One region of the Fictibacillus marinisediminis genome, then DNA from elsewhere that is predicted to be linked to it. Evidence: riboswitches for the same ligand, from Rfam matches in the RefSeq annotation. Region 1 holds a riboswitch; the other holds the start of a gene.

Region 1 (15,767 bases):
GAATGATGACTTTTTGCCCTGTGATTTTCAGCATGATTTCCTCTGCTTCTTTCTCCCGTCCTCTTGAAGCCAGCCATCTAGGAGATTCCGGAAGGGTGACTCTAAAAAAGAAAACGATTAATGCAAAAACAGCTCCTACCAGAAGCATGTATCTCCAGGCACTCGGCCCCACCGGCACTAACAAGATCCCGATGAGATAGGCCGTAACAGCGCCTACAAACCACATGGCCCCCAGAGATGTACTATGTTTTCCCCGGCTTTTTGTTGAACTGAATTCCGATACAAGAGTAGCAGAAATCGGATAGTCTGCACCGATTCCAATTCCTAACAAGAAACGGAATAAAATGAGCTCCCATGGAGCCTGTGCGAATGCGGTTAAGGCGGCAAACACAACAAAAGCCATTAAATCAACAACATACATCGCTTTTCGGCCGAATTTATCGGTTAAGTTACCAAGCCACAACGCACCGATCAATGAACCAATAACAGCCGAAGATGTGATCAAAGCCTGAATCCCGGGAGTAATATCCCACTGACTTAAAATTAACGGCATGGCGACAGCAATAACCGTTAAATCAAAGCCATCAAGAAAAGTACCGGCAGCTGACAAGAGGGTGACTTTTCTTTGAAAGCGCTTTAATTTTGGAGAATCCAAATGCTCAAAACTCATAATCTGACCCCTTCCCTTTTTCATTATGTAAAATTATAGAAGAAGAAAAATAAAAGCCATAGCCAAAAAAACATGTAACATGTTTTTAATGACTATGGCTTCTCTTCATCTCCGGCCATAAATCTACACAATGCATTATTTTTTTATTTGCTAAACAATTTATACAATATTCAAACGAGTCTGTCAACTATTATTTGGAAATGCTCTTTTCTAAAAGATTGTTGCTATGGGAACATTGTTGTAAAAAAACTTCATTGACAAGTTGATTGTAGTGCAAGGTGCGAGACTCCTCGAAAATGAACTTCACATTTTCTTCGTGCGATGCACCGCTGACGAAGCCTTCCTTGTCCTGCAGGACGAGCGTGACAGGTGAGACCATGAAGGCGCTAGCGCCGACGGGCTCAGCACACGCCCCACGGAAAGCGAGCATCCTGTAACGGAAATCAACTACTCCCAAGAGCATCAGAGCTTACGAAAACAGCTTTTGATCATGTACTATAGATGACCGACTGAAAATATTGATGAACCATTTAGCAGGTTAATATAAACTATTCTGGATCGTCCCGGTTTATGTTGCTATCTCTTCCAAATTTATGTATAATTAAAAATAATCAGATAACTTGAACAGTTAGTGTTTCGGGTAGAGATACGGAGAACCCTGTGAACATGCATTCGTACGGCATTTATTGCCGCACATGCTATGTCATGGGGTTTTTTTGTGTGTTTATCCTCTCTAAATGTTATCTGGAAAGAATAGGATCAACAAAATATGACCGGGGAGGGGAAAGAATGAAAGGTTTGAAGTATAGGAAGTGGCTCATCTATGTTGCAACGCTTGTTCTGGCAATGGGAAATGATTGGGGACTGCATGCGTTTAAAGCAAATGCTGCTGAAAATGCAGTACCCAATCTATTGATTACAGAGGTCATTCCAGATACGGATAACTATGCGGGTTATGATGCGTTTGAGTATATCGAAATCTATAATAACAGCAATCAGGAGATCAATCTGCAAGACTATCACATTCAAACAGGAGGCTGGAACAAGACAATTGATAACGCAGCCAAAATCGGCCCGTGGGATACGATGCTGTTCTGGACGAGAAGGCAGGAAACTCAGCCGATGACATTGGAAGGCTTCAATCACTTTTATTTTTCGTCTTATTCTAGTAAATACATTGAGGAAGATCACTTGCAAAGAATAGAAGATATTGGCGGCCTGGTGAATAGCAAAAACCAGACGGTATCCGTTTTTGATCCGAGCGGAAAGGAAGTCGTTAAAGCGAATTACACCGGTGACCAAGTAGCCGCAAATAAGTCCATTATGTTCGGTTATCCAACCAATGGAAGCATCACGATGAAAACGTTATCCGGCAATCAAAATCCGACACCTGGCTGGGTCGAATCGGCACAAGCTCCTCCAAGACCAAAACAAGACGATGCGGCACCTTCCATTCCTTCCAATATCAAAGCAGAGGCAGGAAACGGTGTAGTGCAGCTAAGCTGGGATTCAAATCCGGATTCCGACCTCTATCGCTATCATATCTACAAGAATGGAAATTTAGAGTTTTCCGTCTCTCCATCCAAGCATGAATTTACGATATCTTCGCTGATTGGCAATCTTGATTATACCGTGCAAATGACTGCCGTTGATACTTCAGGAAATGAATCGGCGAAATCAGCCCCCCTAACGGTTAGACCCGGACATCAGCTCATTACACAGGTAGAAAGATCATCCAATGACAGAAACCCAAAATATCAAACACTGTGGGATATCAGCAAGGATGGCCCGATCATCCCTGGATTAGTACAGGATCTTGTCCCGCAAGGACTCGGTTATTACAAGAAAAAAGATTGGTTATTTACCATTAATTATTTGGATAATGGAAGGCCCGGAACGCTATCCGTGATTGATGCCACATCTGAAAAACTGGTGAAATCCATTGTATTGTATAACCAAGACGGCACACCATACACCGGCCACGCGGGAGGCGTTACTGTAAGCATGGACCATGTTTGGATCTCTTCCGAACAATTTCTCTATACGTTAAATATCAGTGATATCGTTGCGGCGCAAAATAATGATGAGCTTACGTTCACGAACCAGATTCATGTTCCCGTAGAAGCGGCTTATGATGTCTATGACGATGATAAAAAAATTCTATGGGTTGGTGAATTTTATGAGCCAAGCAGCTACCCGACGGATCCAGCACACCACCAGGTGAACCGTGCCGGAGAAATGCAATATGCCTGGATGGTCGGTTATAAGCTCACACCAAGTACAGACATGCTGACAAGTGAACAATGGAATCAAACATCGAATGAACCTGCAACTCCGGATTATGTCTTTTCCACCATCGGAAAGGTTCAGGGCGCCATTGTTCAAAAGAAGGGGATCTCTTTAGTTACTTCCTATGGACGGGCAAACGATAGTGTTCTCTATCGATACGAAGATCCGCTAAAAGAGGAGCCTAATCAATACGTTACGTTCGGGGAAAAGCAAGTCCCTCTTTGGTTCCTTGATGGACAAACCGCCAAACCGATAGAAAGTATCACCGCGATTCCCATGAATGAAGGAGCAGTGCTAGTAAAAAGTGATCTCTATGTTTCCTTTGAATCAGGAGCGAACAAATATCGGTATACCGGGACCTATCCAAGGGATCGGATGCTCAAAATTGATATGAAGACATTAATGAAGGATGATCGGAATACAGAGAAAGAAGAACGTAAATAGAGTAACTCGGCGATAAGTATTGCACCCATCTGTTCAATCTCCTTTGATACCGCCCAAAAGGCTGCAGATATTCCTGCAGCCTTTTTCGGTATAATTTATTGAAGTATTTTATTTGTTTTGACAGACTTGTCCAGATCTTTCTCTTCTTCGTCGAAATAAACCGCCTTGCCCGATTTGGCAGATTCGTAGATTGCTTCAAGAATCTCCGTAACCACCAAAGCCTGTTCTGGTTTAACTACCGGCTCCTTGTCGTTCAGAATAGCGTCGATCCACAGTCTTGCTTCATGCTCGGCATCGCTTTCTTCATCCGCATCATAAAATGCGACTCCTTTTCCATCAACCTGAACCTCATTCGTGTATAGCTTGCCGAAGTCTTCTCCGTTTATCCTGAGTCCGTCCATCATGTCGGCTCCGCCTTCTGTTCCACATAGGGTACACATTGCTTCACCTGTCTGTAAGGTATTCAGTGCCCAGCTCGTTTCCAGCGAGATGGTTGCTCCGTTCTTCATGGTGATCATGCCAAAGGCTGAATCTTCTACGGTAAACTTTTCAGGATCCCAGGAACCCCAGGCATTTGCTGCGTCTTTCTTTTTGCCAAGTTTGTGATAGGTCGTTCCGAGTACTGCCTTCGGTTCGTAATTGTTCATCATCCAGAGAGTCATATCGAGTGAATGTGTACCGATATCGATCAGTGACCCCCCACCCTGCTTTTCTTCATCCAGGAACACGCCCCATGTTGGTACAGCACGGCGGCGGATCGCGTGTGCTTTCGCATAATAGATATCTCCAAAATCTCCGCGCTCACACAGCTTATGTAAATGCCAGCTGTCTGCACGGAAGCGATATTGATAGCCAATGGTCAGTTTTTTCCCTGTTCGTTTGGCGGCCTCGACCATTCGACGGGCATCAGCTGCTGTTTTGGCCATTGGTTTTTCGCACATTACGTGTTTGTCCGCTTCAAGAGAATCGATCGTGATTTCTGCATGGGAATGGTTCGGTGTACAAACATGTACGACGTCAACGCGTTCATCCTCAAGAAGTTCTTTGTAATCGAGATACACTTTGGCATCCTCGGTTCCAAACTCCTGAGCCGCTTTTCTTGCTTTTTCTTCTTCCAGGTCACAAAAGGCAACCAGTTCTACTTCGTCAATCTTTGAAAGGCTTGGCATATGCTTTCCGTTGGCGATCCCGCCGCATCCAATAATTCCGATCCGTATTTTCTTATACACGAAAACTTCCTCCTTGATTATTGATTTAAGAAAACTTCTTTTACTTCAGAAATTGAAACCTTTCTTCCTTCAGCGTTTGATCGTGCTGCTGCTTCATTGATCAAGGTAAGACTGCAAACATCTTCCTTCGTAATCGTCGTTTCTCCTCCATTCAGTATGGACTCCGCCCATTGTTCCATCGGCATCGGAAGTGCTTCGGGCAACTGCTGTGGTGTGGCCCAGCCCTCTTGATCAAGCTGTCTGCTAGTTAGACGAATTTCGTTTTCTTCAATCAGTAAGGCTCCTTTTGTACCGTAAACCTCTAACTGAAAAGGACTTCCATACGATAAAAATCCGGTTTCCAGCGTTCCGAGCGCACCTGAGTCATATTCGACAAGGACCACCGCACTCTCCTCCACATTTCTTTCATTACTCTGTTGAAAAATAGACGTTACTGCTTTTGCAGGCCCTGCCAGCCGGTTGGTTAAATAGATGGGATGGGCACCAAGGTCGATTAACGCTCCACCTCCGCATTGATCTTTGTTATAAAAATGTGGAGGAAGCCAGCCATTTACATTGCCGCTCTCAGGAACCGCACCATTATGTGCCAGACGGCAGCGAATCGATGTCAGCTCCCCTATCCACCCCTGATCTAACGCGTGCTGTGCATATAAATAGTAATTGGTTGTCAGCCTTGGCAAGGAGACGGTTAACTTAACACCTGCTTTTGCCACAGCCTCATAGATTTCTTCACAGTCAGCTGTTGTTAACGCAAGCACCTTCTCTGTAAAAACATGTTTTTTATGTGCAACGGCTGCCATGATCACTTCTTTGTGCAAATTCGTGGGTGTGTTGACGATAACCGCATCAATACCAGGGTCTTGCAGCACTGCTTCTAGTTCTTTTTCAAAACGTACTCCCAGTTCTTCAGCCCATTTTTCTCCCCTGGAAGGATCTTCATCCCAAACTCGTTGAATCGAAAGGGATGGATTGCTTTTTGCCTCTCTCGCATAATCATCAGCATGAACATGCCATCTGCTTAATAACGCTACGGAAACCACTTTTCATCACTCCTCCTCTTTATCATGAAATGCTTAAATTACTGAAAAGGTTTTCAATGAATTGGACGGGTAGAATCTCCTTCTATTAATTCCACGTCCAAAAACTCTTTTTTAATAGAAGAGCTGCCGTTCATCATCTCCAGCAATCGGTTAAGAGCAAGCCTTCCCATCTCTTTTTCGTTTTGGCGAAGGTGAGTAAACTCCCAGCCGCTTAAATTGTTGTCGTACGCATCAAAACAGATGATTGAGAGATCTTCAGGAATACGAAGACCCAACTCTTCGGCTGCACGTTTGGCAAGAACCGCTATGTTGTATTCCAGGGCAAATATCGCTGTGATCTCAGGGTGCTTTTGAAGGTGTTCCTTGATGATCTCGACATCATGTTCTGGTTTAATATCTTTGCTGATAGAGGAGGGCAAAGATTTTTTCAGATCAGAACACCATAACTGCCGGTTAACGATTCGGTTCTGTTCTTCATACGCGCGCAGTATACCGTTAAAACGGTCTACGACGGTCGTCGTTTCTGCAGTGGCTGGTCCCAGAACACCGACGTATTCATGCCCCAATTCGAATAAATGGTTTATTCCCTGTTGAGCAGCCCTAATATTATCCGTCGAAACGAACGCCGCGGCCACTCCCTTAAAGGTTCGGTCAATCAGCACAAACGGATATTCTGTGATCACCATTTTAAGAATCTCAGATCCATAATGTTCAGCGTGTGCAGGATAAAGGATTAACCCGTCTACTCCAAAGTCGATCAGCTGTCTGATGGCATCGGCCTCTTTATCGATTGACCCATTTGTACGTTTTAATATCACGAAACAGCGATGATTGGCTGCTTCTTCAATACTGGAAACCACTTTTGAAACATAACTGTCATCCAAGTCAGGCACAATCAATCCGACTAAAAACTTGTTCGTTTCTTTTACGTCATTTTCTGGGTTGTCTGTTGAATCTTCAGACACAAAGGTGCCTTTTCCGCGCTGGCGAAACACGAGTCCTTCACTCACTAGTAACTCCAACGCCTTCTTGCTGGTTATACGGCTAACTTGAAAGGAGTCTGATAGTTCTTTTTCAGAAGGTACCCGATCTCCTGCTGCATACTGGCCATTGATAATATTTTTCTTGATTGATTGATAGACTTGCTTGTATAAAGGTTCCATGTTACCACTCCAAAAACAGAAATATGCATACTATATCTGGAAAACAGTGTATACATATTGATTATACCTGAAAGGTCTGACAATTCTAACGGTTAACTCCATCTTCGAACCTGCCTGCTTCCACTCACAGTCACCCTTTGGAAGCCCCGCCCAGGCTAAAGCCTTGAGACATAAAGCGCTGTGAAAAGATGTACAGAACAATCGCCGGGAAGGTATACAGAATGGAAAACGCGGCGAGTTTACCGTACTCTACCATGCCAAAGTTACCAAAAAACTGATAAATGGTAACTGAAGCAGGAAGCTTCTCTGGAGACTGAATGAGAATATACGGTACAAAGAAATTGCCCCAGCTGCCTGAAAAGGTAAAAATGCCGACCGTACAGATACCTGGAATCATCAATGGCGCGACAATTCTTTTCAGTCCCTGCCATACCGAGGCACCATCAATCCAAGCTGATTCCTCTAGCTCCAGTGGAACAGCATCCATGAAGTTTTTCAGCATCCAGATCGCATAAGGGAGTCCGGCTGCTGTTAAAAAGAACATCGTCCCCCATAGCGAGTCTTGAAGTTTCATATAAATAAACAACTGATATACTGGCACCATAACAGCCGTAATCGGCAGCGAGGTCATAAAGAGAATCGTAAACATAAAATGCTTTTTATATTTCATCTGATAACGAGAAAGTGGATAAGCAGCCAGCCCTGCCACCAGCACCACGAGCAGGCCTTGCCCCAAAGAAAGAAGCAATCCAATGATAAACGCCCGTATGTTTACCGGATTGGTTAGGACGCTTTTAAAATTATCCACCGTAAAGGCAGTTGGAACCTTAATGGAGGAGTTGGCATTGGGATCGACGGATGCGATAAGCACCCAAAGAAGCGGAAGGAGAAACAGAACACCTATCACCGTTAAAATGATGTATGGCAACGTTCTTTCCAGCTTTATGGATTTTCTTTTCATCGATCTCCCTCCTAAACTTTGACTTTCATCGATTTTAAATACAGAAGGCTTACTAGCACACCGATTAATAAAAGAATAAGTGAAATGGCAGTACCGTAACCAAGCTGATAGTTGACAAAGGCTTGATTGTACATAAAGATCGGCAATGTTTGTGTTGATGTGCCCGGCCCTCCGCCCGTCATTGCATAAATTAAAGTGAATACGCCTAAGGTTTGAAGCGTAACGAGGATCATGTTCGTAACAACAGAGCCTTTGATCATCGGCAGTACGATCTTATAAAGAACCTGGAACCGTGAAGCACCATCCACGACCGCCGCCTCTTCAATACTTTTTGGCACATCATCCAGTGCGGCCTGAAAAACAAGCATGGAAAACGCGGTGCCGTGCCAAATATTAGCAATAATCACACTCGTCATCGGAAAGGTAAAAAGCCAGGCAACCGGTTTCAAACCAATCTGCTGCAGAATCATGTTCAACGTCCCGCTGTCATTTAGAAACGCTACCCAGCAGAAAGCAACGACAATTTCTGGGGTCACCCAGCCGGCAATCACGATGATACCGATCACCCGGCGGAATGCCGGATTTTTCTCTTTCATGAGCAGGGCCAGAATAAATCCAAGAATTTGCTGGCCCACGATGGCTGAGAACAATAAATACACAATCGTTTTGATCACGCTGATCCGAAAGTTGGGATCCTGAAACATGTTCACAAAGTTACTGAAGCCCACGAATTGGGTCGCTTGCGCCTCACTCCCTGTCAGAGACAGGTTGGTGAAGGCAAAATAAAAGGTTAAAAGGATCGGCCCGATAAAAAAGATGAGCAGCAAGATCCAGGAAGGCAGTAAAAAGAGAAGCGATGTTACTAACTTTTTATGGTTGCTTTTATGAGGTGATGAAGTTCTTCCAACAGATGTTGAAGGAGAAACCACAGGGTTTGCATCCAAAGAAAACACTCCTTTTCAGAAAACGTTACCTTTCGATCACTTTGTCTTTGCCTACAACACGTGTTACATTTTTCTGATAGTTTTCAACTGCCTGTTTTGGCGATGATTTTCCGGTAACCACATCTTCCACCGTTGATTGGATGACTGTCGAAACAGAAGGATACTTATCGACAGACGGTCTGAAATGGGTGTGTTCCAGAAATTCAGTAGCCTCTTTAAACATCGGCAAGTTTAAGTATTCCGATTCTTTTGATACGTCTTCGCGCGGAGAAAGGTTGTTTTCTTTTAACAATAATTTTAGGTTATTTTCTTTAGTAGAAATGAATTTAATAAATTCCCAAGATAGATCTTTGTTATCTGATTTTTTTGGAATGGAAAATGCCCATCCTCCCGACATTGAGGTTTGTCCAGGCTCTTCACCGTTTTGGGTTGGCATGGCTGTATAACCCAGTGTTTTAAATGCATCCGGCCATGGTGCGGGTCCGTCTTTTCGGTAGTTTCCTGCCTGCCAGATCCCGTCTAAACCTATCGCAAGCTTTCCTTTTGGCATCAATTGAGTATAGGCAATGGTGCCTCCCTGGCCGTTTAGTACTTGTGACAAGTTTGGACCCAGTTTTTCTTTATAAATGGTATCGATGAATGTATACGTATCTAGCAGTCCCTGACTGTTCACGATCCATTTTCCCTTGCCCTCATCGTATAACGGATCTTTTGTACCATACAGCAGCATCTCGAACGTTTGCATGGAAGTGCCTTCACCCGTGGCTTTGCCAGAGTTCATCCACAATGGAATAACACCTGGATCCTTCTTCTTAATGGTTCTAGCCGCCGTTAAGATATCGTCCCATGATTTTGGTTCCCATGGTACCGGCAGCCCAGCTTTCTTAAAAAGCTCTTTGTTGTACCAGAGGCCTCGCGAATCGGTATTAAAAGGGACACCATACGTTTTGCCGTCCTGGGCTTTAACACCATTCTTAACATTGTCGATATATTGATTCCACTCATCCCAGCCTTTCAGCTTATCGTCCAAGGGTTCAAGATAGCCCGCACTCGCATCCGAATTCACCATAAAAGTATCTTCCGTGACGATATCTGGCGCTGACTGATCGGACTTGAGCATTAGAGCAACTTTGGCAAAATAATCGCCTTCCGATGCGCTGATTGGAGAGAGCTTGATATTCGCTTTTGGATGCTCTTTTTTAAACTCTGGAATAATGTCATTGTTTAGCCAATCGGTCAGTCCTTTGTTCGTTCCTCCCCCATCTCGGAACGTAATGCTAATCGTGTTGCTGTCTCCCGACTTTTTGCTCCCCGAAGTAGAATTGGCATCTGAACAAGCCGAGCTAAAAAGAACACTCCCAGTGATAACCGAAATTGCGGCCAGCTTTTTGTAGCTTTTTACTCTCATTTCCAACACCCTCCTCTAATTTTTAAAAATATTCGTATGTAGGTTCTTAGAGGTAAAGATGACAGCGCTTACAATAAAATCTAAAAAAAGTCTCCTTTCTGAATTTTCAGTAAATTGGTTACACTATTAACTTAATTGATATACCTGATATATGTCAACATATTATTTGATATATCTTTAAAAAATGTCTGTTAGTCAATGTTGTTGATTTATGATGGGGTGTGATTGAACCGCCAGCGATCACCCCTTAATATGTTTTACAATCAACATTATGCTTTAACAAAGACTTAAAAAAAGAAATAAAAAAGAGACATCTCTGCCTCTCAGTCAACACTTCTAACTCTCAATATTTTTTGCTGAATTGAGACAAAAGATCGTGGTTACAATATCAGCAGACAGGAGGTTAAATATGACTAGTTTGATCATAAAACTTATTGCGATTCCCATTGTTTTATTCGTCGCTGCTTTTTTCTTTCCAGGTGTACATTTCGAGAGTTATTGGCAAATCATTGTGGTGGGAATGACGCTTGCAATTCTTGGAGTCGCAGTCGAATACTTTGTCCTTCGCAAAGGGGCTCTTTGGATCAGTGTATTCATTGATGTGGCGGTATCCGGTATCATTTTCTATTATGCCTCAAACTTTCAATGGGAAGCTTCTGTTACTTGGTTTGGCGCTCTGTTAACAAGTGTCTTTCTGGGAATCCTTGAATTTTTTACACACCGTTATTTATTGGCTTCTCATAAAGCTCATAGCGAACCCATATAAAGAAAGCCTCAATTCCTTAAAGGAATTGAGGCTTTCTTTACAATTCTATTTGTTATTAGATCAAACGGGTTGTAATGATGCCGTCAATTTGTTTGATCTTATTTTCTAAACCAGGGATTACCTCGCCGCTTACCTTATTGTCAATGTCAATCATCGTATAGGCGTATCCTCCTCGGCTTCTGTTCACCATGTCAGCGATGTTCAAATTATAGCTTGATACTGCCAGTGTGATCTGGCCCACCATATTCGGTACGTTTTCGTGGAAAGCTGCCACTCGCAGCTTTCCTGTATAAGGAAGGGAGGCATTTGGAAAGTTTACGGAGTTTCTGATGTTTCCGGTTTCTAAAAATTCCTTCACCTGTCGGGTCGCCATAATGGCACAATTTTCCTCTGATTCTTTCGTGGAAGCTCCAAGGTGCGGGACCGGAACAGTATTTTTCATTTTCAGCACATTTTCATTCGGAAAGTCAGTAATATATTGGCCGACGGTTCCATTTTCGAGTGCGATTTCCATATCCTTTTCGTTCACAAGCTCTCCGCGAGAGAAATTTAATATATGGACTCCCGGTTTCATAACATTGAACGCTTTCTGATTAAACATCTCTTTTGTATCAGGCGTTAAAGGAACATGTACTGTAAGATAATCTGATTCGGCAAATAACTGTTCAAGCGTCATCGCACGCTTTACATTGCGGGACAGGTTCCAGGCTGTATCCACAGAGATGAACGGATCAAACCCAATTACATCCATGTCTAAATCAAGCGCATCATTCGCTACAAGTGCACCGATTGCACCTAAACCTATTACACCCAACGTTTTTCCCTTAATTTCTTTTCCAAGAAATTGTTTTTTTCCTGCTTCTACAAGTTTTGGAATTTGTTTACCTTCGCCTTCTAAAGACTTTGTCCATTCCACACCGGCAAAAAGGTTCCTGGATGAAGCCATTAATGATGTCAGTACCATTTCTTTTACTGCGTTCGCATTAGCTCCAGGAGTGTTAAAAACAACAATTCCTTGCTCAGTACATAGTTCAACCGGAATATTATTAACTCCCGCCCCGGCCCGCGCAATCGCTTTGAGTTCATCTCCAAATGTTAAAGAGTGCATGTTAAAGCTGCGAACAACGATCGCTTCAGGATTTTCACTGTCGTTGTCTATAACATAGTTGCCTTTGCTGAATACCTTCAGACCGCTTTCCGCTATGTTATTTAAGGTTTTGATGGTTTTTCCTTTTTCTAACGTGATTGTCGTCATTTTGTTCTCTCCTCTTTTTTATGATGGTTTTCTCTTTAATCCATTACCAAAAGTAAAGCAGGAAACTTACGAATCACCCTATACTTCCTCAAATAAACAGAAAAGAGGTAAGGGAAAAAATCTCCTTACCTCTGCCCAGGCGAACGGCTGCGACACTATGTGCTCCCTCGCGGTTATCCGCGTTTCGCCAGTTACACATAGCCTTTTAATTTGTTTTATACTAACAAACTTTCAGTCAGCTATCAACACCTGTATATTAAAAATTCAAACATTTTATTTAGAGACTCTCGATTTCTCTTCATGTATTCTCTTATGGTGAAAATATAACCCTCTTGAACGGAAAAAGTGCCAACATTTAATGTTGGCTTTTTTTATATGAACTATTTTAACGTTTTACGTTTTTAGTTCTAGGCGTTCAATCCCATTGTTTGAATTTCGGCGAGAATAGGAGTAAACTGCTTATTAGTTAACAATGTTAAATTTTATCTTTATAAAAGATATGCTTAGCTTTTAGTTCCTGATCAATTGAAAGGATGCCGTGAGAAAAATATTTTTCTCTACGTTTATCAGTTGGTGAACCTGGGTTGAACATAAGAATCTCATTAAACATATAGTTCTTAGGAATATGAGAGTGGCCAAAAATGATGCAGTCCACTTTTTCATCCTGAAAAGCAGTGATCGCTCTTTTCTCAGTCGTCTGTTTCTTTCCATGTCCATGAACAATGCCTATTTTGTATCCATTGATTTCAAGGATGAGTTTCTCACTTAGAAGTTCTTTCATTTCCAGTCCATCCACATTTCCTGTCACTCCTTTGACAGGTGCATAGGATTGCAGCTCATTGTATAAATCTAACGTCTGCCAGTCGCCAGCATGGATAATGAGGTCGGCAGTTTCCAGGTCACACAGGAGCCTTTCAGGCAGCTTTTTGGACTTTTTGGGCATATGGGTATCAGCTATCACGACAATTTTCATAAAAAATTTCTCCTTCTTTTTCACACTTGGTCATTTTTTCATAGGCCGTAATCCTCAGTAATATCAAGGAAAGCGCTTTTTTGTGAAAATATTCATTATTTTCACAATTGAATTATAATAGCTTTTCCATTTAATTGTTATTGACTACTAAATATTTAGTAAATTAAAATATTTATAGATTAAACAAATTGGAGGCATCATGATGGAAGCAACTGTAAAAGTGGAGCAGGACATTCAGCTCCAAACAAAAAAGAAACATCCACCTGGATTATACTTGCTCTTCTTCACTGAAATGTGGGAGAGGTTCAGCTATTATGGCATGAGAGCCATTCTTGTCCTTTACTTGACTAAATCGCTGATCAGCGGTGGTCTAGGTATAAGTGATAGCGTGGCCATGAGTATTTATGGCTTCTTCACCGGTGCTGTATACTTCACACCAATGATAGGCGGATATTTAACAGACCGATTCCTCGGCAAAAGACTTGCGATTACCATAGGCGGTGTCACAATGGCGATTGGTAACCTGGTATTGTTTGCCAATCAGAGTAAACCTGCATTCTTCGCTGGACTGGCATTGTTGATCATCGGAAACGGCTTCTTTAAACCAAACATTTCTACGCTTGTTGGTGATCTATACTCTAAAAATGATGCCCGTAAAGATGCTGCGTTCACTATTTTCTATATGGGAATCAACATTGGTGCATTTTTCTCTCCACTCATTGTAGGATTCCTTGCTGAAGACTTCTTTAAAACAACAGTTAATGGTGTAGAGCATTTCGGATTTAAATTTGGATTCTTGGCGGCGGCCATCGGAATGATTATCGGCCAGCTCCTGTTCAACTTTCTTGGAAACAAATTCTTAGGCGACATCGGCAAAAAGCCGGTTGGAGTTGCTCAAAATACTGTCAGCGATAATGTGAAAAAGAAACCTCTTACTAAAGTGGAGAAAAACAGAGTGAAAGTTATCGTGATTCTGACGTTCTTTGTTATCTTCTTCATGGCAGGTTTTGAACAAGCAGGAAGCTCGTTAACCCTTTATACGGACAAGTTCATTGACCGTACAGTATTTGGATGGACGGTCCCAACTTCTTGGTTCCAGTCACTTAACCCATTGTTTATCGTAATCTTTGCTCCAATCATCTCTATCTTATGGGTTAAATTATCAAAATCAAAACGTGGAGACCTGCCAACTCCTACGAAAATGGCAATTGGTATGATGCTGCTTGGTGCTGGTTTTGCTGTTCTTGTTCCTGCTCTTATTCAAACAGGAACCGGCGATTCTTCAGCAGTTAAAGCAAACATGATCTTCATGGTACTGACTTATTTCCTCCATACGATCGGTGAGCTTTGCTTACAGCCGGTTGGTTTGTCCATGACCAGTAAACTCGCTCCAGTTAAATTGGCTTCCCTTATGATGGGTGTCTGGCTTGCCGGATCTGGTTTTGCCAACATCCTTGCCGGACAATTGGCTTCTACTACTGAATCATTAGGATACTTTGAAGTATTCATGATCATCGGCGGAGTTACCATCTTCCTTGGTCTTATACTCCTAAGCCTTTCTAAAAAACTTGTGAAAATGGCATCTGAATAAAACATGTAAACACGCAAACAGGCAGCCTGACCGGCTGCCTGTTTTTAATGCGTACTAATGCTTATTTTGAAGTTCAAATTCTTTCATTCTGACTTCTGCTGCTTCAGCTTTCTTCAGTTCCTTTGTATGTAACTGTTTAAGAAATTTAACCGTCATCCACGCCAGAATCACAAAAATGATGAAGATGAAGACAGCTGGCAGAAGTTCAAGCTTATTTTCCGGGAATTCTACATCAATCATTGAATACACACCTTTCTTGATGTCTCTGCCTATATTATACACCTATTGCAAACGCCTTCCAGTATAAAAAAAGTACCCTCTCTAAATCAAAGGGTACCCGGTACTCATTTAGGCTTCAATCGAACGGTTTTCTTTTACATAGCGGTTGTCCTTATGGTCTCGGCAATGAGTGCTGCATGCCCGCTTATGCTCGTGCTCACATTCTTCACACATGAGCAGGTGTTTGTTGCATTCCGGATTGCCGCACTTCAAATAGCGTTCCTCAGGCTTGCCGCAATGATAGCATGTGCCTACTACCTTTTCTGTACCTGCTCTGTTGACCGGTACTGCGATGCGCTCATCAAAGACATAGCATTTTCCGTCCCAAAGGTCTCCCTTCACTTCTTCATCATAGCCATAGGAAATGATTCCGCCCTCTAATTGGGAGACATCCTGAAACCCTTCTTTTAATAAGAAGCCCGAAAACTTTTCACACCGTATGCCTCCGGTACAGTACGTCAGCACTTTCTTGTCTTTGTACTGGCTGAAATTTTGCCTGATCCAGTCTGGCAAATCTCTGAACGTTTCAACATCAGGCCGGATGGCGTCTTTAAAATGGCCAAGGTCATATTCATAGGTGTTTCTGGCATCGAGTATAACCACATCCTCCTGCTGCATTGCTGCATAAAAATCTTTTGGCGCAAGATGATTGCCTGTCAGCTCATTCGGGTTAACATCGTCATCCAAGTTTAGGTTTACAATCTCTCTTTTCAATTTAACTTTCATCTTTTTAAATGCGTGGGTTTCAGACGGCT
Region 2 (15,767 bases), 830 kb from region 1:
ACTCCTCTGAAGGATGATGATCTTCTGATGGACGGGAAAGAGGGTGAGAAGGTTGTACGGCTACTTTTCCTGTAGCTTTTACGATTTCGTTCAATATGTTTATTCTTGATTGATCATTAAAATTTTGTGCTTTTACGTAAGCATAGCCATTTTCATTGGAAACATATCTCGGGGGAAGCTGATTCAGTGTAATGGCATAAACATCGGTCTTGCATAGATCACATTTACATGGGAGTTCGAGCTGCTTCCAATAATAATTTAACGCTTCTTCAACAAGAATTTCCATCGCGTTTCTGACTTTCATGGCTTTATTTACCCCTTTAATAAGATAGAACTAGAATAGCTTATTTTTACTACATCTGTAAATTAATTAGTTAAAGGATGATTCCTTATACCTAAATTTACAAATAATATATGATTTTCTGAAAATTAGATTGAAATCATATATGATTTTCGATTATCATAAATTTATGGAAAATAACAACAAAATCAGCAAACAGCAGTATGCCTATAAGGTCATTAAGTCACGTATTCTGGATGGGCGTTATCCGCCGGGTTACAGGATTGTGATCGACCAGCTGGCAAGAGAACTGCAGACAAGTGCCATTCCAGTTCGTGAAGCCATTCGTAATCTGGAGGCTGACGGGCTCATTCATTTTAAACCCTACAGCGGCGCTGTTGTCACCCCTTTCAATGAAAAAGAGTACCTGGAAACGCTGTCTGTCCTGGCTGTTTTAGAAGGCCATGCTACTGCAATTTCAGCACAGCATTTCCCCCGCCACAAGATTACCGACCTCATTGCGATCAACAACCGGATGAAAGAGTCATTGGATGAATTTGATTTTCTCATGTTCGGAAACTGCAACCGGGAATTCCACAGCTTAACCTACCAATACTGTGACAACCACTTCTTAGTCGAAAACATCAAATCCACCTGGAACAGGCTCGACCGTGTAAGAAAGATGGGGGCGGCCACCAAGCCCTCTAGAGCAAAAAAATCCATAGAAGAGCATGAAAAGATTATTGAGATGCTTTATAACCTTCATTCTTTCTCAGAAATCGAAGCCTATGTCCGGACCCACAAATTAAACACCGTCCAGTCATTTTTGGAAGAAAAAAAGAATCAGGAAGAATTACGGAATTATCCATAAGGAGGAGAAGAACAGAAAGGTTGGCACTAAGCACTGCTGGTGTTCCGTCTTCAGTGTCTATGAGCACTTAACCGGACACTACAGCACTACTTACAAAGGAGAGATGATAATTTTGAAAACTGGTCAATTTGATGAGATAAAAAGCAGGTTGAAGGGGTCTGTTGCTCCAATTATTACGCCTTTTCAAGAGGATGACAGCCTTGATTTGGAAACTCTTCGTGATTTGATCAACTGGCATATTGAAAGCGGGAGCCATGGCATTTCGGTTACTGGCACAACAGGTGAACCGAGCTCATTGACGCTGCAGGAAAGAGAGCAAGTGATGGAAACGGCGATCCAGTCTGTTGCCGGGAGGGTGCCAGTCGTTCCGGGAACAGGGTCAACCAATCATCAGGAAACACTGCATCTGACCAAGAGAGCCCAGGAAATGGGAGCAGATGCCGCGATGGTTATTGTTCCTTATTATAACAAGCCCTCACAGCATGCCTTATATAATCATTTTAAAGCTGTTGCACAATCTGTTGATATCCCATTGATTGTTTACAACATTCCAGGAAGAACAGGTGTGAATCTGGAAGTTAATACACTCGCCAGGCTGAAAGAGGACTGCCCGAACATCATCGGGGTGAAAGAGTCGAACAAGGACTTTGAACATGTGAACCGTGTTCTTCTGAATTGCGGAAGAGACTTCCTGCTGTTCTCCGGGATTGAGCTGCTCTGCTATCCAATGCTTGCGATCGGCGGAAAAGGCTACATCAGCGCAACAGCAAATGTTCTGCCAGGGAAAGTTGCAGAAGTGTATAATGCCTGGGAAGCTGGCAACATTGAAGAAGCCATGCAGCTTCATTATGAAATGATGCCGCTGAATGATGTGCTGTTCAGGGATACCAATCCGGCACCATTAAAGGCGGCATTGGGAATGATGGGTAAAATTAAGCCAAGGCTGAGACTTCCGATGGATCTGCCGTCTGACAGCATTCAAGAAGAAATTCGTACGGTGTTAAACAGTTATGGTCTATTGAATAAAGTTGGGAGTGAGATGCAATGAAACACGCACGTATCATATTCGAGGGCAGAGAGCGGACTGCCACGGTGAAAGATGACCAGCTATTGCTTAGCTGCGGTAGGACCATCTCCCTGGATGAAGCAGAGGCTTGGCTTCCTCCGCTCAAGCCGAAAAAGATGATAGGCTTGGCATTAAACTATGCTGATCATGCGGAAGAACTCGGCTTGGATAAACCCGCTGAACCTGTTCTCTTTATTAAACCGAACAGTTCGCTTGTCGGACATAAAGCACCGGTATATTATCCGGATGGCGCTACCTATATGCATTATGAAAATGAACTGGCTGTGGTCATCGGCAGGGAAGGCAGAAATATTAAAGCAAAGGACGCGATGGAATTTGTAAGCGGTTACACAATTGCGAACGATGTAACGGTTCGGGATTTCGTAAACAACATGTACCGTCCGCCAGTCCGGGCAAAAGGACATGACACCTTCGGACCGCTTGGGCCCTATTTTGTCGATGCGGCGGATATCCCCGATCCTAACAATCTCGAACTAAGAACCTATGTAAACGGTGAACTGAGACAGCAGGGCAACACAAAGAATTTGATCTACACCATATCTGAGCTGATCGAGTTCATTTCTTCCTTTATGACCCTTGAAGTGAATGACATCATCTGGACAGGGACTCCAAAGGGGATTTCTCACATTCATCCAGGTGATACAGTAAGGCTTGAAATCGATTATATCGGAAGTTTGGAAAATAAAATTCTTGATGGCCGCACGACTGGTACCGCGGCAGGAGGGATGAAGCATGAGCAGCAGCTATGAAAAAACCGTCCTTCATTATATAAATGGTGAGTTTGTACCTTCAGCATCAGGAGAAACGTTTACAAATATCAATCCTTTTACAAATGAGGCGATTAATCCCGTAGCAGAAGGAACAAAAACAGAAATCGACTCGGCCGTTAAATCGGCGAAAGAGGCCTTCAAAACAGGAACCTGGGGAAAAATGAAGCTCAGTGATAGGCTGAAACACATTCATAGGATCGCGGACCTCATCGACCGGGATATTGAGCAGGTGGCACATCTGGAGTCCCTGGATACCGGCCTTCCGATCTCACAGACGAAGAAAATGGTTGCAAGAGCTGCGGACAACTTCCGTTTTTATGCCGAGATGGTAAAGAACAGAATGGTCGGTGAAGCCTATCATGTGGACGATGAATTTATCAATTACACCATCCAGAAACCTGTAGGTGTAGCAGGCTTAATCACTCCTTGGAACGCACCGTTCATGCTTGAAACATGGAAAGTTGCCCCGGCTCTTGCTACGGGGAACACGGTTGTACTCAAGCCCGCTGAATGGTCGCCGCTGACGGCCAACAAGCTTGGAGAGATTATTCATGAGGCAGGCCTTCCGGAAGGTGTGTTTAATATTGTTCATGGGTTTGGCGAGACTGCCGGTGCAGCATTGGTCGCACATCCGGATGTACAGCTGATTTCGTTTACCGGTGAGACGAAGACAGGTTCGGAAATTATGCGGAATGGAGCAGATTCTCTTAAACGCTTCTCCATGGAGCTTGGGGGCAAATCACCAATCATTGTGTTTGACGACTGTGATGTTGAACGTGCCCTTGATGCGTGTGTATGGGGGATCTTCTCTTTCAATGGTGAGAGGTGCACGGCGAACTCCAGACTGTTTGTTCAGGAATCTATAAGTGAAACCTTTATCAGCGCTTTAAAGAAAAGAGTTCTCAACATTATTGTTGGCGATCCTTCCCATCCAGATACCGAAGTAGGCCCTCTTATTCATAAGGATCATTACGAAAATGTAAAACGCTATCTGAAAATTGCTGAGGATGAAGGCAGTGAGGTATATGCTGCTGAAGTGCCAAAGCATCTTTCCAAAGGCAACTTTATTCCGCCGACCCTCCTGTTGAATGTGAAGAATGACATGAGGGTGGCACAGGAAGAAATATTCGGCCCGGTCTTAACGGTGATGACCTTTCAGACAGAAGAAGAAGTGGTCGAGATGGCCAATGATGTGAAATATGGTCTTGCAGGCTATGTCTGGACGAACGATATGAAAAAAGGTCATCGTGTAGCGGGTGCCGTTGACGCTGGAATGCTGTGGGTGAACTCACAGAATGTTCGTGATTTGCGAATACCATTTGGAGGTTCTAAATCATCCGGCATTGGAAGAGAAGGCGGGCATTATGCTTTTGAATTTTACACAGAAATGAAAGTCGTTCATGTGGCCGTCGGTGATCACCATATTCAGCAATTCGGAAAAAAGAACATAGCTGCTTCAGCGAATACCAACGCCTGAGGCCAGAACGCTGGCAAGCTACTAATATCCGGGAGGGAATGACATTGCCTGCACGCACGGGAGAACAATATATCAACGGTTTAAAAACGGCAAATAACAACGTTTGGATTCATGGAAAACGAGTAACAGATGTAACAGAACATCCTGCCTTACGGAACGTGGTACGTTCGATTGCCAATCTATTCGATCTCCAGCATGAAAAAGCGGATAAAATGCTCTACACCTCAGATACAACAGGAGATAAAGTCGGTTTATCTTTTATCGCGCCTAAAACCAAGGACGATTTAATCGCGCGCCGTGAAATGTTTACAGAATGGGCGCGGTACACGGGCGGAATGATGGGGCGCACACCAGATTACTTGAATACGAGTGTCATGGCGTTTGGTACAGCAGACTCGTTTTTTGCTCAGGGAGACCCGATGTTTGCGGAGAACGCCAGAAACTATTATCACTATTGCCGTGAAAACGATATTAGCCTCACACATACGCTCATCCATCCGCAGACAAACCGTTCGAAAAAACAATCAGAACAAAAGGATCCTTTTCTGTCTGCAAGAATCGTAGAAAAGAACAAAGAGGGAATCGTGATAAAAGGGGCGCGTCTGTTAGCCACGCTGGGTGGTGTGACGGACGAGATCGTCGTGTTCCCTTCTACCCTGAACAAAGCCGCATCTGAGGATGATCCATACGCAATGGCTTTCGCGATTCCCAACAACACAGAAGGCTTGAAGTTCCTGTGCCGTGAATCATTTGACCAAGGAAGAAACCAGTGGGATCACCCATTGAGTTCAAGATTTGAAGAGAGCGATGCGATCGTTGTGTTTGATAACGTGCTTGTTCCGTGGGACCGTGTGTTTGTCGGGGGAAGCTCTGACATCTGTAATCGTACGTACGTGGAAACAAATGCGATCGTGCATATGGCCCATCAGGTAGTAGCTAAAAATACGGTAAAAACGGAATTCGTTCTGGGCATCATCTTAAGCATTATGGATGCGATCGGCATCGATGTGTTTCCGCACGTAAAAGAAAAAGCGTCAGAGGTCATGCTCATTCTTGAAACGATGAAATCTCATCTGTTCCGTGCTGAACAAAATGCATCCCTTGATGCCTATGGAAACATGACCCCGGATTTTGCTCCGCTCAATGCAGCTCGAAACTGGTTCCCTAAAATGTATCAGCGGATGGTGGAAATCGTACGAATCTTAGGGGCATCCGGCTTAATGGGGATACCGACAGAGTCTGATTTTGAAGCGGAAGACATCGGGGAACTCGTACACCGCTACACACAGGGAGCGAACATCAATGGCTATGAAAGGGTACAGCTTTTCAGGCTTGCATGGGATGTTTGCATGAGCTCCTTTGGCGGCAGGCAGGCGCTTTACGAATATTATTTTTTTGGCGATCCTGCACGCATGTCCAACATTTATTATGATGGCTTCAACAAGGAACCGTACAAACAAATGGTCCAGGAATTCTTGAGCCGAGTGAAAACCGCCGACCACAACTATGCTCGTATTTAAGGAGGTGCTTTATGGACTTTAATATCATTCGAGTGGCCCGGATAGTCATGAACGTGACCGACTTGAACGCTTCCCGAGATTTCTATGTCAATGCGTTAGGCTTTATTGAGACGGAAAGCGACGGGCAGCACATTTATTTAAGGGGCCTGGAAGAACACTGTCATCATTGCCTCGTACTGAAGAAAGCGGATCAGCCAGGTGTCCATTCCATCGGGTATAAAGTTTGGCATCAAGAAGATCTTGAGAAGATTGAGAGACTTTTCAAAGAAAGAAATCTTTTTACGCAGTGGGAGGAGGCGGGTAAGCAAAGAGCGCTGGGCCGTGTTCTTAAGGCAACAGATCCTTCTGGTATGCCGCTTGAATTCTTTTCAAAAATGGAAACGGTGGAACGCTGCCTGCAAAAGTACGATCTATACAAGGGAGCACGTATCCAGAGGATTGACCATGTTAACTGTATGGTACCTGATGTGGAGAAGGCTGTCGCTTTTTATACTGATGAACTTGGCTTCCGCTGTTCAGAGTATACGGCTACAGAGGACGACAGAACATGGGCTGCCTGGCTCCATCGCAAACCGTCTGTCCACGATATCGCCTTTATGAATGGAGAAGGGCCCCGTCTGCATCATGTCGGTTTCTGGCTTTCTGATCCCATGAGCCTTATTCATTCCTGTGATGTGCTGGCAAGCATGGGATATGCCGACTGTATCGAAAGGGGACCTGGCCGCCATGGCTTATCGAACGCCTTTTTCCTCTATATTCGGGATCCAGATGGAAACCGGCTGGAACTATATAATGGAGACTATTTAACGTGCGACCCTGATTTTGAGCCGGTTAAATGGGATATTAATGACCCCCGGCGCCAGACGTTCTGGGGGCATAAGGCACCTGACAGCTGGTTTGAAGAAGCAACGGAATTTATTCAGCAGGAGAGCGGATTGCCTGTCGGACAGTCTAAAGCCGTTCTTGCTCAGCAAAAACCCGATTTTGTGACATGATTCAGCGTGAAAATAGAGAAGAGCTGTCATAAGAGTAGTTATCTTATGACAGTTTTTTTGAAATTTCTTGCTGCATCCGTTACTAACCAAACCTGTTTATGAGAAGATAGAATGGTACATAAAAATTCTCGGATGAAGAAGGGAGCACTTTCAAATGGCCAAACCGGAAATACCTGCTCAGCTTTCCACAGAACTTTTTGAATATCTGCAGGGGGAGAAACTTGTGCTGCTCGGTACGGTTGATGCAGAAACGAAGGCCCCAGGAATTTCTGCCATATCATGGGTAAAAAGCTGTGACGAAAAAAGAATCAGGTTTACAGTAACGAACAACTCGAGAATTGTGGCTAACATTAAGAAGAATCCACAGGTTGTCTTAACCGTTGTCGGACTGGAGAGCGTGTATTCCATCAATGGGAAAGCTGCTGTTCTAGAGGAAAAAATGGAAGGTGTGCCACTAAAGCTTGCCAAGATTGAAGTGGTGATCGATCATGTCTTTGAAAGTATGTTCTGGGGAGCAAAGATTGTTCAGGAACCGGAGTATGAAAAGACCACGAACGCGGAAAAGGCAAAAGAACTCGATCTGCAGGTATACGAAGCACTAATGAAATAAGATAGCGAAAAAACGATCCGTTCGTTCTGAAGTGACCCCAAAAAGCTGTCTAACTTTTTGGGGTCACTTCAGAATGGATGGTTTTTTTGTTGCGTGCTTACTAGGACTAATTTAGTGAATATGGTAAACTAGGTGAAAAGTCTGTCTAATTTTGGCGATAATTTAGATGGTCATAATGAGATTAAATAAAGGCCGAAATGGAAACGATGATAGCTATATAGAAGGGAGACCGGGCTATGAATTGGAGTGAGTGGAAAACTTATCTTTCGCAGGAAAACATACTGCACTTTTTAGAGCAATACCGGGACTTAGGCTTCTTGCCCGGCGTGCTTCTCCCGCTGCTTGAGTCCATTATTCCCGTATTGCCGCTGTTCATTATCGTAGCTGGAAACGCTGCGGCTTACGGATTCTGGCTGGGAGCCCTCTTTTCCTGGCTGGGCGCAGTAATCGGTTCGATGATTGTGTTCTTTTTGGTACGGAAATTGGGCCAGCAAAGATTTCTTCATTTTATTACAAAGCATCATAAGATTGAAAAGCTGCTGGGATGGATGGAACGCCGTGGTTTCGGCACACTCTTCCTCATCTACTGTTTTCCATTTACGCCTTCTGCTTTGATCAATGTCATTGCCGGTTTGTCCCGGATCAACCAAAAGACATTCGTTTTATCCGTAGCTCTTGGGAAGCTCGTAATGATCGCCATCATCTCCTTCATCGGCTATGATTTTTTGGATGTGATAAAAAATCCATTGAAACTAGGGCTCGCGGTATTTGGCATCTTAGTCCTCTGGCTTGGCGGAAAAGTTGTCGAATCGAGAATGAAACAAAGCCATCAGGCGTAAATCAAACATTGATTTGCGCCTTGCGCTGTTTTTAGCAAGTTTGCTGGGAACAAATAGATAAACAAAGAATATAGTAAGTTTACACCTTACTTATTTGCAGGATGGGAAAGGATACGCATGATTACTTATAAGTCAAAAAGAGATATTGAACAAATGCACAAAGCCGGACAGCTGCTGGCGAATTGCCACAAAGAGATCAAGAAAATCATCAAGCCGGGTATTTCAACACTTGAAATTGATGCTTTTGTGGAGAGGTTTCTTAAAGAACACGGAGCAACTCCTGAACAAAAAGGTTATCAGGGATATCCTTTTGCCACTTGTGCTTCGGTGAACGATGTCATCTGCCACGGCTTTCCGAACAAGAAGAAACTGAAATCAGGAGACATCGTGACGATTGACATGGTCGTGAAATTAAACGGCTGGCTTGCTGATTCCGCATGGTCGTATACAGTAGGGGAAGTATCTGAAAAAGCTCGCCATCTGATGGAGGCCACCGAAAAATCACTTTATCTCGGCATTGAAAAAGCTGTGATTGGCAATCGGATCGGAGACATCTCTCATGCCATCCAGCAGTATGCAGAAGGAGAAGGGCTTTCAGTCGTCCGGGAGTTTATCGGACATGGGATCGGACGGGTGATGCATGAGGATCCTCAAGTGCCGCACGCCGGTACAAAAGGAACAGGCCCGCTCTTAAAAGAAGGAATGGTCCTTACGATTGAGCCGATGCTGAACACAGGCAAACGCTATGTGAAAATAGATAATGACGGATGGACCGCCCGTACGTTTGATGGCTCGCTATCCACTCAATATGAGCATACGATTGCCATAACAAAAGAAGGTCCGCTCGTTCTGACGGCTCAATAATATGAAATGTAAATAAAAAGAAAAAAACACGAGGAACCGGCTGGAAAAGCACCGGTTCCTCGTGTTTTTTTATCTTATAACTTCAGTAAGTGCATATGTCCACCTGAGACGGGAGATTTCATATTGTTGTATGCCTGAAAAGCATACACTCAGCTATTGCTTTGTTTAAGATGAAAATACCCGCGAAAATAGAGCATTTACCCGCCGAAACGAAGAAAATACCCGCCAAAACACCATTATGGTAAACTAGGTGGCTCTTAGCGGTCCACAAAAAAACTGATCCACGAAAATTCACGGATCAGTTTTTTCTATATTACTTATTCTCGAGTTTTTTCTCAGCTGCATCCACTGTATGTTTCAGCAGCATCGCGATAGTGACTGGACCGACACCGCCTGGAACAGGGGTGATGGCTCCGGCATTTTTCTCGCATTCTTCGTAATCAGCATCGCCAATGTTGCCCGGATTATAGCCGGCGTCCATGACAACGGCCCCTTGCTTGATCCAATCTCCTTGGATGAACTTAGGCTTTCCAACGGCCGCTACAACAATATCGGCCTGTTTTACGATCTCATTCAAATTTTGAGTGTAGGAATGGCAGGTGGTTACGGTAGCGTTTCGGTTAAGGAGCAGCATGGAAACCGGTTTGCCCAATATAGGGCTCCTGCCGACAACGACAGCGTGCTTACCTTCAATCGAAATGTCATAGAAATCCATAATGGCCATAATGGCTGCAGGCGTACAGGATGGATAGCTGCCAAATCCGAACGAAGTCTGTCCAAATCCCCAGCTCGTTACACCATCCACATCCTTTTCAATGTCGATCGCTTCAAACGCGGCTCTTTCATCAATATGGGAAGGTACAGGATGCTGAAGAAGGATGCCATGCACGTTCTCATCCTGATTCAATTCATGGATAGTGTTTAATAGATCTTCCGTGGTAATCTCTGCTGAAAGATGAATCCTTTTTGATAGGATTCCTAGCTTTTCACAAGCGTTGCCTTTCATTTTTACGTATGTAGCAGAAGAAGGGTCTTCTCCTACTAAAACAGTCGCCAGACAGGGTATGGTGCCTTGGGTGGTTAATGACGAAACTCTTTCTTTTAGCTGCTCTTTAATTTCTGCTGCGACACGGGTGCCATCGAGTATTAGCTTGTTTTCCATCCAATTACCTCCTGAGAATAGAAAAAAGGCAAGGAATATACACAGTGATTCCTTACCTTTGCCCAGACGAACGGCTTTTTAGGTTAAAAATTGCAGCTTCCTTGTGGTCAATTCCACACGTTCTCGTCAGTTGCTGCCCTCTTATTTCTTATGTTGCTTTGATTATACATCAAGTTTTCCCACAGATTCAATACATCAGAACACGTTTTTTGAAAATCAATGTTGCATTCGCAGTTTCTTGGAGATTCTTATATAATAAGAACGATATCAAGGGGGTGACATTCGTGTTCAAGGAAATGACGGGAAATCAGATCCTGCTTTTTGTTATAAAAAGTTTAAAAGAACTTCGAAAGAAAGAGTTCCAGGAATTAATGGACGAACTGCACCCATACGACATCGCGGAAGTCTATAAGACACTGCCGGAGAAACACCGGCATAAATTTCTTACGTTCCTGACAACAAGGCAGCTTGCTTCTCTCATTCAGGAACTGGACAGCCATTTTCAAATCGAGATTCTTCATAAATTAGGAATCGAACGATCATCCCATATCATGAATGAAATGGAAAACGATGACCTGGCGGACTTGCTAAGTAATTTCTCATTTGAAGAGATTCAGGATTTTCTAGCATCCATGAAGGCGGATGAATCCCGTACGGTCCAATCACTCATGCAATATCCTGCCGACACCGCCGGCGGGATTATGACCAATCGGTTCGTCTGGATCCCGCAGATGTTTACAGTTCGCGATGCGGTCGATAAACTGAAGACGTTCGCCGGATTTGCTGAAAATATTTATTATCTGTATGTCATTAATGAAGAAAAGCAGCTTGCCGGCGTCGTTTCCTATCGTGATCTGCTGCTGGGAGACCTCAACGACCGGATTGAAGACATCATGTTTACCCGGGTCATCTCTGTTGCTGCTGACATGGACCAGGAGGAAGTGGCTCGCACGATTGAAAAATACGATTTCATTGCTGTTCCGGTAGTGGACGATAATGATGTTTTGCTTGGAATCGTAACGGTAGACGATGTGCTTGATGTTTTGATCGAAGAAGCGAATGAGGACATTGAAAAGCTATCAGCTTCGGGAAAATCCATTGATTTTAACACCAGTGCCTTCGTTGCTTCTTACCGCCGGCTTCCGTGGCTGATCTTGCTCCTGTTCATCGGCATTATCTCCGGAAGTATTATTTCTGCTTTTGAGGATACGCTGTCAAAGGTCGTATCGCTCGCATTCTTCATGCCGATGATCGCTGGAATGACCGGAAATACGGGTACACAATCACTCGCTGTAGTGGTCCGTGGGCTTGTTTCCAATGACATCGATAAAAAGGTCGTCTGGCGCCTCATCTTCCGTGAATTTGGAGTCGGGCTGATCATTGGCACTACCTGCGGAATTCTTATCGCACTCGTTGCTTTTTTCTGGCAGGGAAATGCCATTTTGGGATTGGTCGTTGGAAGCTCACTGTTTTTGACTCTTATTATTGGAACCCTTGCAGGAACGCTGATTCCACTTCTTTTATATCGTTTTAACGTCGACCCAGCCGTCGCTTCAGGGCCGCTGATTACAACACTCAACGATATTTTTTCATTGCTTGTCTATTTTGGGACTGCGTCGATCTTTATTTCTCATCTAATATGAAACAAAACCCGCCGGCTGATCGGCGGGTTTTTACTCTGCTTTATCTGGTTTCAACGAGCCGGTCCACTTCTTCTTTCCAATCTACAATCTTGTTGGAGAACTCACTGAACGGAACATCAAAAGGATAAGACTTATTCAGAAGGAGTTGTTCTTCTTATAAAAGTTTATAAGAAATTGCCCTGATATTGGTAATGAAACATCTTTTTTACTATGTGAAAGGATTAATAATGGAAGTGTCGTATACGTGTCAATGTAGGAAGGAGAGATTAGATGAATCATGTCATAGTGTACTGCCACCCGGCTAAAGAAAGTTTCAACATGGCTTTGGTGGAGACATATACAGAGGAATTAAAGAAGAGCGGGCACACAGTGGCTGTCAGAAATCTGTATTCTTCTGGATTTCAGCCGGTTCTGACACAAGAGGAATATGAACAGTCCCTGGCTTTTATGTACAGCACTGATATTAAAAAAGAACAGGAGTTGCTTACCTGGTGTGACTGCCTTACGCTCATCTATCCGGTCTGGTGGGGAGGCATGCCTGCGTTGCTTAAAGGGTATATTGACAGGGTATTCAGCTACGGTTTTGCTTATGAACTGGATGGAGAAGAACCCATTCCGCAGTTGAAAGGAAAATCCGCAGTTTCAATCTGCACGACTGGAACGCCTTCTGAGATCTACGAAAAGAACGGTATGCATCATGCAATGAATCTCGCGCGGGATCATAGTATTTTTGAATTTTGCGGAATGGAGGTCAAGCGGTCCATCTATTTTGGCAACGTAATCCATTCTCCCGAATCAGAGAGAGAAAGAATGCTGCAATGCGTTCGAAGCCTAGGTTCGTCTTTCTAAAGGTGCGGATAAGAATTGAATTTAAAATCTCTGCACTGAAAACGGCAAAAACACTTTATGGTTAAGTGTTTTTGCCGTTTCTAAGACTAAATCATTCGGTTTAAGTAGTCTACCATTCTTTCCATTTCCTCATCAGAGAGCCCGGAGAACTTTTCTCTGAAATAGTCCCGGCGGATGGAAGCCAGTTTTTCTGCAACAGAATGGCCTTTTTCTGTTATTTTAACGTATACGATTCTTCGGTCAGTAACTGAACGTTCTCTTGTGATCATACCTTTTTTTATTAGACGGTCTGTTACTCCGGTAATGTGGCTTGAAGACACCTTCATTTCTGCTGCCAGTTCAGATGCAGTAAGAAAATCTTTATCTTTTAACAGATTCAGCACTCCGAACTCATTGGAGGGGACATCATCAGAAAAAAGGTCATTGATGTCTTTCCTGAATGTCCGAAAGACGGTTTGGAAGCTGGTTTCGAGCTCTGCAATAGATTCCGTGCGTTTATCACTCATATCATTCACCTATTCTACGTTTAGTTCAATATTGACGCTTCTATTAAATATAGTATACTGTGGCGGCCATTTACTCAAACATTTATCTGTTATTGACACAAAGTTTCCTGTTTTGGAACTTCTTTTCTCGTTTCCGATATGGTACCCTCGAAGTGGAAATGAAATAAGAATGAGGTTGGAAGATGAAAAACAGTACATTATGGTTTTTGCTGCTTGGAATTGGTTTTCTCGCAGGAATCATCTACTGGGTGTGGGTGTTCGCAGCGAATTAAAAGGCGGAGGAGTTGTCTGTAAAGGCAGCTCCTTTTGTTTTTTTTTGCCTACTTATAGGTAAAAAGGAAATGAGGGATAGGTTTGATAGGGAATCGTTACAGTATCACTTCTATGCTGATTGATAAAAAGTGGAGGCACAGGCCAGGCGGCAACAGAATACCGAGGTACGCGGTGGCCCATGATACTGGAAATGAAGGCTCCACTGCCCTGCAAAATTTCAACTATTTTAACAGCAGGCATTTAGCCGCTTCTGCTCATGTATTTATTGATGATCAGGACATCCTGATGATCATCCCGCTGCGCGAGAAAACCTGGCATGTCAGAAGACAGGTGTCTGATGCGAACGACTGGGCTATAGGAGTGGAGTTATGCTATGGCGGAAAGATTTCATGGGTAGAAGCATATAAACGATATGTCTGGTTTTTTTCCTGGCTGTGCCAAACCTATGAATGGAATCCCACTCTGCATATTAAAGGACATTTTCAGCTGGATCCGGGCAGGCGGAAAGACCCTGTGAACGCGTTAAAAAGGAATGGGAAGAGTTTTGAAGATTTTCTTCAGGATGTAAAAGATCAATTGGAAATCATAAAAAGGGAAGGAGAAGGCGTGCATCGGGTTAACGAAAAAAAGCGTGACAGGCTCTATCGTGTTCAAATCGGCTGTTTTAGACAAAAAGGGAATGCAGAAGAGGCAGCACAGAAAGCCATTAAAGCAGGATTTGATGCGATTATTCTTGTGGATGAATCTTCATAAAATGGCGCGCTGCCTATTGCAATACAAAATTTAAAAATGGTATAATTGGAACAAATATACTTTTGGATGAAAGGAGGGGTAGGAATGCTGAATGGTGTACGTTGTATGGTGGATTGGCTGACGGTTGAAGTACGCTCTATTACACATGTAATAGCTGTCAACGGGAGAAGTCTGTCCAAATTTCATACAACATTAGTGCATCAGTAAGTTTTCCATACCCATTCCTCATCAACGGATCAACCATGGGCAGGTATGCTTGCCCATGGTTTTTTGTCTTTTAATTTATTTGAAGAATGGGTAACCACCAAATTTGAGGAGTGTTTACCTATGATTATTTGTTCCGCGAACGGACTCACAAAAAGCTTCGGAGGACATACCGTATTTAATAATATATCTCTGGAAATCCATAGCACAGACCGGATAGGCCTGATCGGGCGTAACGGAACCGGAAAAAGTACTTTATTTAAACTGCTTGCGGGTACAGAGCATCCGGACGAAGGAAGTGTTCATCTCAAGAAAGGATCGGCGGCGGGCTATTTGGAGCAGGTGCCGGTCCGATCGGATAATGCCTCGGTTTATGAGGTGTTTATGCAGTCCTTTTCTGAACTTCATGAAATTCAAGAAAAAATAAATGCTCTGACTGCAAAAATGAGTGAGAATCCAAATGAAAAGCAGCTGGATAAATGGCTGAATCAGCTATATGGCCTTCAGGAGACATATGAAGAAATGGGAGGGTATTCCATCGAATCCAAGATTAGCGGAATCGTAAAAGGCCTCGGTCTTGACGCTGTAAAAGACCAGCCATTCTCTTCCATCAGCGGAGGTGAAAAGACAAAGGCAGGGCTCGGATGCCTGCTTCTGCAGGAGCCGGATCTGCTTTTGCTTGATGAACCGACCAACCATCTTGATTTAAGTACGATGGAATGGCTTGAAGACTATTTGCTGAAATACAAGGGGGCTGTCGTCATCATCTCCCATGACCGCTATTTCCTGGATCGTACCGTGAACAAAATTTATGATCTGGAAGACGGAGAAGTGATCCTCTATCACGGGAATTATAGTGCTTTTTCAGCTGAAAAAGAAAAACGCCTGCTTGCTGAATTTGCTCAGTATCAGGAACAGCAAAAAAGAATAAAAAAAATGCAGGAGGCCATTAAGCGTCTGCGCGACTGGGCGATCAGGGGTGACAATGGCGATCTTCACAGACGGGCCCGCAGCATGGAACGGGCTATAGAAAGGATGCAGAAAATCAAACGTCCGGTACTTAA

Evidence for each region. Region 1 has a riboswitch for ZMP and ZTP ahead of LCY76_RS12725 (phosphoglycerate dehydrogenase). Riboswitches for the same ligand answer to the same signal wherever they lie in the genome.
Region 2: another riboswitch for ZMP and ZTP. It lies ahead of LCY76_RS08605 (bifunctional 5,10-methylenetetrahydrofolate dehydrogenase/5,10-methenyltetrahydrofolate cyclohydrolase); the one in region 1 lies ahead of LCY76_RS12725 (phosphoglycerate dehydrogenase).

What each region holds. Positions count from the first base shown of each region.
Region 1 is NZ_JAIWJX010000002.1:2,390,849-2,406,615, forward strand. Features, by position in the region: gene LCY76_RS12680 (MFS transporter) at 1-670, opposite strand, end outside; gene LCY76_RS12685 (lamin tail domain-containing protein) at 1,460-3,403, shown strand; gene LCY76_RS12690 (Gfo/Idh/MocA family protein) at 3,499-4,632, opposite strand; gene LCY76_RS12695 (Gfo/Idh/MocA family protein) at 4,650-5,672, opposite strand; gene LCY76_RS12700 (GntR family transcriptional regulator) at 5,726-6,835, opposite strand; gene LCY76_RS12705 (carbohydrate ABC transporter permease) at 6,966-7,796, opposite strand; gene LCY76_RS12710 (carbohydrate ABC transporter permease) at 7,808-8,725, opposite strand; gene LCY76_RS12715 (extracellular solute-binding protein) at 8,766-10,148, opposite strand; gene LCY76_RS12720 (DUF2512 family protein) at 10,558-10,914, shown strand; gene LCY76_RS12725 (phosphoglycerate dehydrogenase) at 10,970-12,169, opposite strand; ZMP/ZTP riboswitch at 12,296-12,374, opposite strand; gene LCY76_RS12730 (metallophosphoesterase family protein) at 12,645-13,142, opposite strand; gene LCY76_RS12735 (peptide MFS transporter) at 13,345-14,733, shown strand; gene LCY76_RS12740 (hypothetical protein) at 14,788-14,973, opposite strand; gene trhO (oxygen-dependent tRNA uridine(34) hydroxylase TrhO) at 15,082-15,767, opposite strand, start outside.
Region 2 is NZ_JAIWJX010000002.1:1,562,364-1,578,130, forward strand. Features, by position in the region: gene LCY76_RS08555 (late competence development ComFB family protein) at 1-304, opposite strand, end outside; gene LCY76_RS08560 (GntR family transcriptional regulator) at 447-1,151, shown strand; gene hpaI (2,4-dihydroxyhept-2-ene-1,7-dioic acid aldolase) at 1,264-2,199, shown strand; gene LCY76_RS08570 (fumarylacetoacetate hydrolase family protein) at 2,196-2,987, shown strand; gene hpaE (5-carboxymethyl-2-hydroxymuconate semialdehyde dehydrogenase) at 2,971-4,485, shown strand; gene hpaB (4-hydroxyphenylacetate 3-monooxygenase, oxygenase component) at 4,530-6,005, shown strand; gene hpaD (3,4-dihydroxyphenylacetate 2,3-dioxygenase) at 6,017-7,000, shown strand; gene LCY76_RS08590 (pyridoxamine 5'-phosphate oxidase family protein) at 7,155-7,610, shown strand; gene LCY76_RS08595 (TVP38/TMEM64 family protein) at 7,847-8,449, shown strand; gene map (type I methionyl aminopeptidase) at 8,567-9,313, shown strand; gene LCY76_RS08605 (bifunctional 5,10-methylenetetrahydrofolate dehydrogenase/5,10-methenyltetrahydrofolate cyclohydrolase) at 9,627-10,475, opposite strand; ZMP/ZTP riboswitch at 10,529-10,619, opposite strand; gene mgtE (magnesium transporter) at 10,760-12,118, shown strand; gene LCY76_RS08615 (NAD(P)H-dependent oxidoreductase) at 12,389-12,967, shown strand; gene LCY76_RS08620 (MarR family winged helix-turn-helix transcriptional regulator) at 13,054-13,473, opposite strand; gene LCY76_RS08625 (N-acetylmuramoyl-L-alanine amidase) at 13,828-14,499, shown strand; gene LCY76_RS23820 (hypothetical protein) at 14,584-14,706, shown strand; gene abc-f (ribosomal protection-like ABC-F family protein) at 14,827-15,767, shown strand, end outside.